4 regions of the Fundidesulfovibrio terrae genome follow, and region 3 is predicted to be linked to each of the others. Evidence: predicted binding sites of a transcription regulator. Region 3 holds the regulator's gene; each other region holds the start of a gene.
The links. The regulator sigma-54, encoded in region 3, starts transcription at its own class of promoters, with help from an activator protein. The targets are predictions, from matches to a motif close to CTGGCACGGNNNNTGCTT.
Positions count from the first base shown of each region.

Region 1 (2,202 bases), on a different contig from region 3:
CGTGGCCTCCTCCACGAAGCAGCAGGAAAGCCCGAAGAAGAACGGCCAGAGGCTGTTGGCCCGGCACCAGTCCACGGCGAGGTCCACCGCGTTTTGCGGCGCCGAGCCGGGCGCGGTCATCGTCTGCTGGCCATGCCCCATTGGAGCCCTCCCTTGAGCCAGAGATACCAGAGGCTTAAAAGCAGCACGCCGATGAATACGGCGATCCCCATGAAGCTCGCGGCGGTTATGGCGTCGAAGGAAACGGCCCAGGTGTAGATGAAGGCGGTTTCCACATCGAAGATCAGAAAGACCATGGCCACCAGCGAGAACGGGGCCGGATAGCGGAAGGCGGGCTCGTCGGTGGGGATGATCCCGCACTCGTAGGGCCGGTCCTTCTCGGGGCTCCTCCTGGGCGGATTCACCAGCCGGGTCAGCACCAGCAGGGTGGCGATGAGCCCCCCCACCAGCACGGCGAACACGAAGAGGCTTAAGCCCCCCGGCTCCCATGGGGAGAGGGCGGCGGCGATGGATGTGTCCATGGGCGTCATGCGGCGTGTCCTCGTCTGGTGATCGCCCCGCGCCGGGGCTGAAGGTCCGAACGGAGTACGAACATGCCATTCCCATAGTCCATTTCGGACGCCGGAGTAAAGAAAAACTAAAATTCCGAGCCGGTTCCGGCTGTTTATTCCTCCTTAGCGGCTCGCGCGCGCCTGGCCGCAGCGAAACGTACCGCAACAAATGCTGACGTGACAACGAATGTTGCCGTTTCAGGCGGTCCGCGCCTTTTCTTGGTTTTGCGGGTGTCCCCATGGTCGTTGTCAACCGATGTTGCTGTCCGGCGGGTATTCCTGGGGTGGTCTTTAGGATTTATATTACTGATATAATTATACTATTTTTGATCGCGCCCCCTGGCCCGAGCCTTGCTTTAGGGCCTTCGTACGCGGAAATTGGGGACTCCCCAGGGACGCTTGGGGGTTATCGGAAAACCTAGGTTTCAAACCACCAGAGGAGCCGTTAGGACATGAAAAAGCTTGTTATTCTTGGTGCCGGCGCCGGCGGTTGCATAATCGCCAACAAGATGCGCCAGAAGCTGGACGAGAAAGAGTGGAGCATCACCGTCATCGACCGCAACACGGTCAACCACTACCAGCCCGGCTGGCTCTTCGTGCCTTTCGGTATCTATGACATCAAGGACTGCATCCGTCCTCTGTCCGGCTTCATCCCGGCCGGCGTGAACTTCGTCAACGAAGAGATCAGCAACGTCGATCCCGTTGGAAAGGTCGTCACCACCACCAACGGCAAGTACGAGTACGACTGGATCGTCGTGTCCACCGGCTGCCGCATCATGCCCGACGAGATCGAAGGCATGATGGACGGCTGGAAGAAGAACATCCACGATTTCTACACCCCCAACGGCGCGGTGGACCTGGCCCACAAGCTGGCCCGGTTCGAAAAGGGCAAGCTGGTCCTGAACATCGCCGAGATGCCCATCAAGTGCCCCGTCGCGCCCCTGGAGTTCCTGTTCCTGGCCGACTGGTTCTTCATGACCGAAGGCACCCGCCACAACATCGAGATCGAGCTGGTCACCCCGCTCACCGGCGCCTTCACCAAGCCGGTTGCCGCCGCCGCCCTGGGCAAGATCTGCGAAGAGAAGAACATCAAGATCACCCCCAACTTCGAGATCGCGGCCGTCGACGCCGAGCGCGGCGTGATGGAATCCATGAAGGGCGACGAGGTCGAGTACGACCTGCTGGTGGCCATCCCGCCCAACTTCGGTTCCCAGGTGATCATCGACTCCGACATCGGCGATCCCATGGGCTACATGAAGACCCACCACAACACCCTGAAGTCGGTGGATTACGAGAACATGTACATCCTGGGCGACGCCACCAACGTGCCCACTTCCAAGGCCGGTTCCGTGACCCACTTCGAGGCCGACGTGCTGGTGGAAAACCTGCACCGCGACATCGAGGGCCTGGAGCCCCGCCCCGAGTTCGACGGCCACTCCAACTGCTTCATCGTCACCGGCTACGAGAAGGCCGCCCTCATCGACTTCAACTACAAGGTCGAGCCTCTGCCGGGCAAATATCCGTTCCCCGGAATCGGACCCTTCGCCTTGCTGGAAGAGTCCTACATGAACTACTGGGGCAAGATGATGTTCAAATGGGTGTACTTCAACCTCATGCTCAAGGGTAAGGATTTGCCCCTCGAACCCCAGAT
Region 1 covers NZ_JAKZFS010000003.1:293,204-295,405, reverse strand. The annotation lists gene ML540_RS12145 (NADH-quinone oxidoreductase subunit B/C/D) at 1-141, opposite strand, end outside; gene ML540_RS12140 (NADH-quinone oxidoreductase subunit A) at 117-530, opposite strand; gene sqr (type III sulfide quinone reductase, selenoprotein subtype) at 1,004-2,202, shown strand, end outside.
Region 1: the regulator sigma-54 is predicted to act here: its motif matches at 891-908, upstream of sqr (type III sulfide quinone reductase, selenoprotein subtype).

Region 2 (2,202 bases), on a different contig from region 3:
GAGCGCCACCATGAGGGCGTTCACCGAGAAGCCGGACATGGCTCCGGCGGCCAGGGCGGCGAACCACTTGAGGAAGCCCACCTTGCTCAGCCCGTCGGCCAGGGCCACCAGGGTGCCGAACCAGCAGAGCACGTTCCAGGCGGTCTTATGGCTGATGATGTCCTCCCAGCTGACCACCTTGGTGAGGATCATGAGCGACAGGGCCATGAGGGCCACGACGGTGGCGTCGAAGAGCTTGCCTCCGAAAATCCACAGCACCAGGGCGAACACGGCGAGCCCGGCCATGGTGAGCTCCCTGGCGGTGATGGAGCCCATCTTGGCCAGTTCCGCGCCGGCCCACTTGGGAGCGTCCTCGCTGCGTTTGATTTCGGGCGGATAGATTATGTAGATCAGGTAGGGCAGGGCCAGAAACAGCAGGATGCAGGCCGGCGCCAGGGAGACGAACCATTCGGTCCAGCCGATGGTGAGCTTGGTGGTCTTTTCCAAGAGCGACAGGGCCAGCAGGTTGGGGGCCAGGGCCGTCAGGAACATGGTGCTGGTGACGCAGGTGGTGGCCAGGGCGGTCCACATGAGGTAGCCGCCGATCTTGCGCGCGCCGCTCTCGGGCGTGGAGCCGTAGAGAGGCGGGATGTTCTTGATGATGGGGAAGATCACGCCGCCGCTCCGGGCGGTGTTGGACGGGGTGAAGGGGGCCAGGGCCAGGTCGGCCAGGGCCACGGCGTAGCCCAGGCCCAGGGTGCTCTTGCCCAGCGTCTTGATGAGGAACAAGGCGATGCGCTTGCCCAGGCCCGTCTTTTCGTAGCCCATGGCGAACATGAAGGCCACGAAGATGAGCCACACCGTGCTGTTGGAGAATCCGGACAGGGCCCAGCGCACGGCGTCGGCCGGAAGGGGGGCCTTGTCGGCCTGGGCGGGCACCAGGTTGAGGGCCGCAGCCAGGGTGACGCCGATCAAGCCCGCGGCGGCGGCCGGGATGGGCTCGATGACCAAGGCCGCGATCACGGCGACGAACAGGGCGAAATAGTGCCAGGCGTAGGGCTGCAGTCCCTGGGGCGTGGGAATGAACCAGAGGATTGCCCCGATGGCCAGTGGGAGTATGGCCTTCCAGTCGAGTTTCATGCGGCTTGCTCCTTTGCGTTTGGCTGCCCGATTCCTTTGAACCGGACGAAAATTGATCGGCCTCCGTTGCTTTCAATTTTGAAAAGCAGAAAACGTTCCAAAAATAACACTTAATTATATCGATATGTTAACAAGTTGTGTTGTTCGTGTGAAACGAATATGTTTCACCATGTCTCAAATGGTTTCATCATGTTTCATTGTGTCGCATACAAGGAGTTCCTGATGACCTCCATTGCCTTCATGGCCTTGAACGAAACCATGTTCGAGTGTGCCCGCGATGTGCTCAAAGGCGCTCACGATGATGTCCGGCTGGCTGTGGGCCTCATGGGCGGGGCCGTGGACGTGGCGCGCAACTTCGCAGCGGCGGGGGTGGAGGTCGTCATTTCGCGCGGGGCCACGGCCCGGTGCGTCCAGGCCGCCTTGCCGGACCTCTCCGTGGTGGACATGTCCACATCCAGCCTGGACCTCCTTTCGGCCATCCACAAGGCCCAGGCCAAGGCGGAGCGCGTGGCCGTGGTGGCCTTCCCTCCCATGTCCGACGGGGCGCGCGAGATCGGGGACATGCTCGGCGCGGACGTGGGCGTCTACCAGTGGGACCGGGAGGAGGACATCGCCCGGGCCGTGCTCGAGGCCCGGGCCGACGGGGCCGGGATCGTGGTGGGCGGCTACATCATGGCCCTTATCGCCAGACGGCTCGGCGTGCCCTGCCAGCCCGTGGAGAGCAGCCCCCAGTCCATCCTGGCCGCCGTGCGCGAGGCCAAGCGCATCGCCCACGGCAGGGGCGTGGAGAAGGCCAAGAGTTCGCTCATGCGGGCCGTGCTCACCTCCACGGACAACGGCATCGTGGCCGTGGACCGGCGCGGCCAGGTCACGGTGTTCAACCCCGTGGCGGGCAGGCTCCTGCGCATGACCGAGGCCGACGCGCTGGGGCGTCCGGTGTCGGACGTGTGGCACCGCTCGGGCCTGCCCCGGGTGTTGGAGTCGGGGCAGGGCGAGGCCGGGCGCATCGAGCGGGTCTTCGACCAGGAGATCATGTGCTCCATGACCCCTGTCTCCGTGGGGGGCGAAACGGTGGGGGCCGTG
Region 2 covers NZ_JAKZFS010000002.1:520,308-522,509, forward strand. The annotation lists gene ML540_RS09480 (anion permease) at 1-1,119, opposite strand, end outside; gene ML540_RS09485 (sigma 54-interacting transcriptional regulator) at 1,342-2,202, shown strand, end outside.
Region 2: the regulator sigma-54 is predicted to act here: its motif matches at 1,203-1,220, upstream of ML540_RS09480 (anion permease).

Region 3 (2,202 bases):
TGCGCACCTGGGCCTCGAGCTTGTCCGTGATCATGTCGATGGTGGAGTACATGTCGTCGGAGCGCTCATGGGCGGAGATGTGCATGGCGTCCGCGTCGATCACCACATCGGCGATCTGGCGGGTCTTTTCGACCAGCAGCGTGACCACCACTTCGGCGTTGTCGGCATTGGGCATGTATTTGGCCAGTTTGTCGAAACGCTTGGCGGCGTATTCGCGCAGACCGGGGGACGGCTCAAAATTCTTGAAATAGAAAGCAATGTTCATATCTACCTCCGAGGTGTGGCCGCGAAAAGACGCGCGGCGTGATTACAAGACTTCCTTGCGCTTGGACGAGGAGTCGATGCCCATGGCCATGCGGTACTTGGCCACGGTACGGCGGGCGATGTTGACCTGCAGCTTCTGCTTGAGGGTGTCCGCGATCTGCTCGTCGCTCACGGGCTTCTTGGGATCCTCGCCGGAGATGAGCTGCTTGATGAGCGCCTTCACCGACTCCGAACCCACGGAAGTGCCGTCGTCCAACTCCAGGGCGGAGTTGAAGAAAAACTTGAGTTCGTAGATGCCGTGCGGGGTGGCCACGTATTTGCTCGTGGTGATGCGGCTCACAGTGGATTCGTGCATGCCGATGTCGTCGGCCACGTCCTTGAGGATGAGGGGCTTTAATTTCGTAACCCCGTCCTCGAAGAAGTCCCGCTGAAATTTCACTATCGATTCCAGGACCTTGAACAACGTCCGCTGGCGCTGGTACAGGCTCTTCATGAGCCACTGGGCCGAGCGCATCTTGTCCTGGAGGTAGTCCTTGTCCTTGCTCCCGCTGGAACGGCTCATGTCCTCCATGTAATAGGGGGAAAGCTGGAGCTTGGGCAGGCCGTCCTCGTTGAGCACGATGATGAAGTCCTCGCCGTACTTGTACACGTAGGCGTCGGGACTCACGTAGACCGGATCGGAGGAGCTGAAGTGTGAGCCTGGCAGAGGGTCGAGGGTCTGGATGATGTCCAGGTATTCCTTGATGTCCTCGAGGGTGATGCGGAACTTCTTGGCCAGGGGCTTGTAGCGCTTCTTTTCCAGGTCCTCCAGGTGCTCGCGCACGATCTCCAGGAGCACCGGGTCGGTGTAGCCGTAAACTTCCAACTGGGTGAGCAGGCACTCCTGCGGGGTGCGCGCGGCGATCCCCACCGGGTCGAAGCGCTGCAGGGCGTGCAGGACCACCTCCACCTCTTCGGGGGTGGCGCCGGTGGTGGCGGCGATCTCTTCCACGGTGGACTGTAGGTAGCCCACGGAGTCCAGGTTGCCCACGATGTCGTCGGCGATGACTCGCTGGCGTTCGGTGAAGGGGGAGAGGTTGATCTGCCAGGAGAGATGGCCCTCGAGCGAGGTCTTGGAGGCCAGCCTGGCCTCGAAGGACATGCCCTCCTCCGGGGCCTCGTACTCGCGCACCGTGGCCTGGCGGGAGGTGGAAGCGAAGTCGCCGATGTAGTCGTCCCATTCGGCGGTCTTCATGAGCTCGCGCTGCATGGCCCCCTCTTCCTGGGTGGCGTCAGGCGCGTGGGAATCCTCGGCGATGGTGGGCTCGGGGCGCTCGTCGTCGACCTGGACCTCTTCCAGCAGGGGATTCTCGAGCATCTCCTGCTGCACGGTCTCAACCAGCTCCAGCCGGGAGAGCTGCAACAGCTTGATGGCCTGCTGCAGCTGGGGTGTCATCACCAGCTGCTGCGAAAGCTTGAGTTGCTGTCTGAGCTCAAGGGCCATGCGTGCGTCTGTCCTCGTGAAAGTTCTGCGGCAAGCAAGAAAAATGCCGGACCACCGTTCAACCGTGGCGGTTATGCACTAAAAAGGCGGGGGTGGCAAGACTTGACGGGAATTCACAACAGTGGGCGGGAGGCTGTAGCGCGGTGGAGCGTAGCGGATCAGGGGAAAAGCCTCCTTAGGCCTTAGGGGCTCGCCCCTTTGGAATCCAGTATAGTTTCGCTGGCTTGGGCGGCGATATGGCGGGCGAGAGGCTAGACGAGCCAGCGCCGCCACAGGGCGCCCAGCTTGCCCTTGGCCATGAGCAGGAAGCGCACGGCGTCGCGCACGGCCCCGCTGCCCCCAGGACGTTTGGACACCCAGGCCGCCAGGCGCAGGATTTCCGGCTGGGCGTCCACCGGGGCCATGGCAAGGCCCACGCGGCTCATCACCTGGGCGTCCAGCCAGTCGTCGCCCAT
Region 3 covers NZ_JAKZFS010000005.1:21,244-23,445, reverse strand. The annotation lists gene hpf (ribosome hibernation-promoting factor, HPF/YfiA family) at 1-265, opposite strand, end outside; gene rpoN (RNA polymerase factor sigma-54) at 308-1,747, opposite strand; gene ML540_RS14830 (KdsC family phosphatase) at 1,999-2,202, opposite strand, start outside.

Region 4 (2,202 bases), on a different contig from region 3:
GGTGGGGCCGCCGGTGGTGCTGCTCTGACCCAGGGAGTACAGCTCGGTGCCCACAAGGCCCAGCGCGGCCAGGGCGGCGCTTTCGGTGGCCGCGGCGCCGTAGAATATGTCGAAGCTGTAGCTGTCGCCGGCGGCCAGGGTGCCGAAGTTGAACCGGAAGTAGGCGCCGTGGTCGGACGGCCCCACATCGGTGAAGTCGGTATTGGTGGTGCCGGAGGTCAGCGCGGCGGTAGCCCCGAGCGGGTTGGCCGTGGCGAAGCCATTGTCATGGGAGAGCTCGAGCAGGGTGGTGGTCGCCGTGCCCTTGATAGTTACGAATTCGCTGAATTCCGTGGGCGGAATGTCCCAGTCCATGACGCGCACGTACTTGACGTCGGTCAGGGCGGACGCGCCGGTGTTCTGGATGGTCACATGGTCCACGAACAGGGAGTTTGGCACGGCGGCCGTGGGAGAATACGCCTGGGTCACCTTGAGATCCGGCAGGCTGGTCAGCGTCACCACGGAGGTGATGTTGGTCGCGGAAGACGTGAACGACTGCACGGTGAGGTTCTGGACGCCGTCGGTGGAGACGTTGGCGTAGCCGCTGGCGGCGTTGTTGGCCGAAACGCCCCATCCTTCGCACAGGCAGCCCGGAGCGGTCGCGTCACGGTAGCTTCCGTCCGGGAACTTGTAGGCTATGCCCAGCGCGGAAGCATTGCTGGGGAGGCCTGCTACCCCTGACGAAGTGTTGAGGTGGCCTTGGTCGTTGACGCCGAGAGCGATGCTGCCGTCAGGGCTGAAGATGAACGCGCCGGCCAAGGCGACGCTGCACCAGCCGATGGCAAACACGCCAGCCAGGATGATGGTAGAGAGAATTCTTTTCATAACTCCCCTCACAAGTGTTGCGATTATTACGTCACGACTTTCCCCTTTTTTTGAGCATGCTGCTTGCTTCACGAGCCAGTTCGTATGCACTGTCGATCAAGTTCCATGCCACCAAGTATCTTGCCGGAATCGGGATTTAAATTCCGCGCAACTGGCGGCGAATGGTTCGGACTGTAAAACAATCTTCGGGTAGGTTGTCAAAATTTCCGACAATCGAGGGAGGGATGCCGCATGCCGGAGGGCCGGAGTTCCATGGGAGCTGCCGATCAAAAAACAGGGCCAGGGCGGCATCCGCCGCTCTGGCCCTGGAAAGGCTCGCATCCGCCCCGAACAGGCAGGCATGGCCGAAAACAGTGATCCGGATCGGGGTTTACGCCCCGCTTGCTCTTAGTTCTTTCCTTCTAGTTCCCGGGCGGCCTTTTCCACTCCCGCCGCGAAGCCTTCCCGTGCCGCCTTGATCTTGCCTTCCAGCGCCTTGTCGTTCAGGGCCAGAATCTGCGCGGCCAGCCAGGCGGCGTTGCGGGCTCCGGCCTTGTCGATGGCCAGGGTGCCCACCGGGAACCCTGGGGGCATCTGCACCGTGGCCAGCAGGGCGTCCATGCCGCCCAGGGGCGAGGCGTTCACGGGCACGCCCAGCACCGGCTTCGTGGTGCGCGCGGCCACGGCCCCGGCCAGGTGGGCGGCCATGCCCGCGGCGCAGATGAACACCTGGCAGCCGTCGGCTTCCAGGTCGCGGATGAGCTTCTCGGTGCGATCCGGGGTGCGGTGGGCGCTGGTGACGGTGTAAAGGTGCTCGATGCCCAGGTCCGAGAGCACGTCGGAGCAGGGCTGCATGATGTCCTTGTCGGAGATGGATCCGATAAAAATAGCGACCTTGGTCATTGCCGGGTCCTCGTGATTCCCTTGGCGCCGATGTCCCGCCTGAAGTACGCCTTGTCGAAACTCACGGCTGAAACGGCTTTGTAAGCGTTGGCCTGGGCCTGGGCCAGGTCGTCCCCCAGGGCGGTGACGCCGAGCACGCGGCCTCCAGTGGTCGAAAGCGTGCCGCCTTCAAGCTTGGCTCCGGCCACGAAGACCTTGACTCCGTCCGCCTTGTCGGCCTCCTCGATGCCGGAGATGGTCATGCCCTTGGGGTAGGTTCCGGGATAGCCACCGGCGGCCATGACCACGCACAGCGCGGTTTTGGGGCTCCAGGCGACCATCTCAGGCGAGAGCTCGCCCGAGGCGGCGGCCAACATGATCCGGGCGATGTCCGAATCCAGGCGCATGAGCAGCGGCTGACACTCGGGGTCGCCGAAGCGGACGTTGTATTCCAGCACGAAGGGGCCGTCCTTGGTC
Region 4 covers NZ_JAKZFS010000002.1:766,881-769,082, forward strand. The annotation lists gene ML540_RS10590 (PEP-CTERM sorting domain-containing protein) at 1-864, opposite strand, end outside; gene purE (5-(carboxyamino)imidazole ribonucleotide mutase) at 1,252-1,746, opposite strand; gene purD (phosphoribosylamine--glycine ligase) at 1,743-2,202, opposite strand, start outside.
Region 4: the regulator sigma-54 is predicted to act here: its motif matches at 959-976, upstream of ML540_RS10590 (PEP-CTERM sorting domain-containing protein).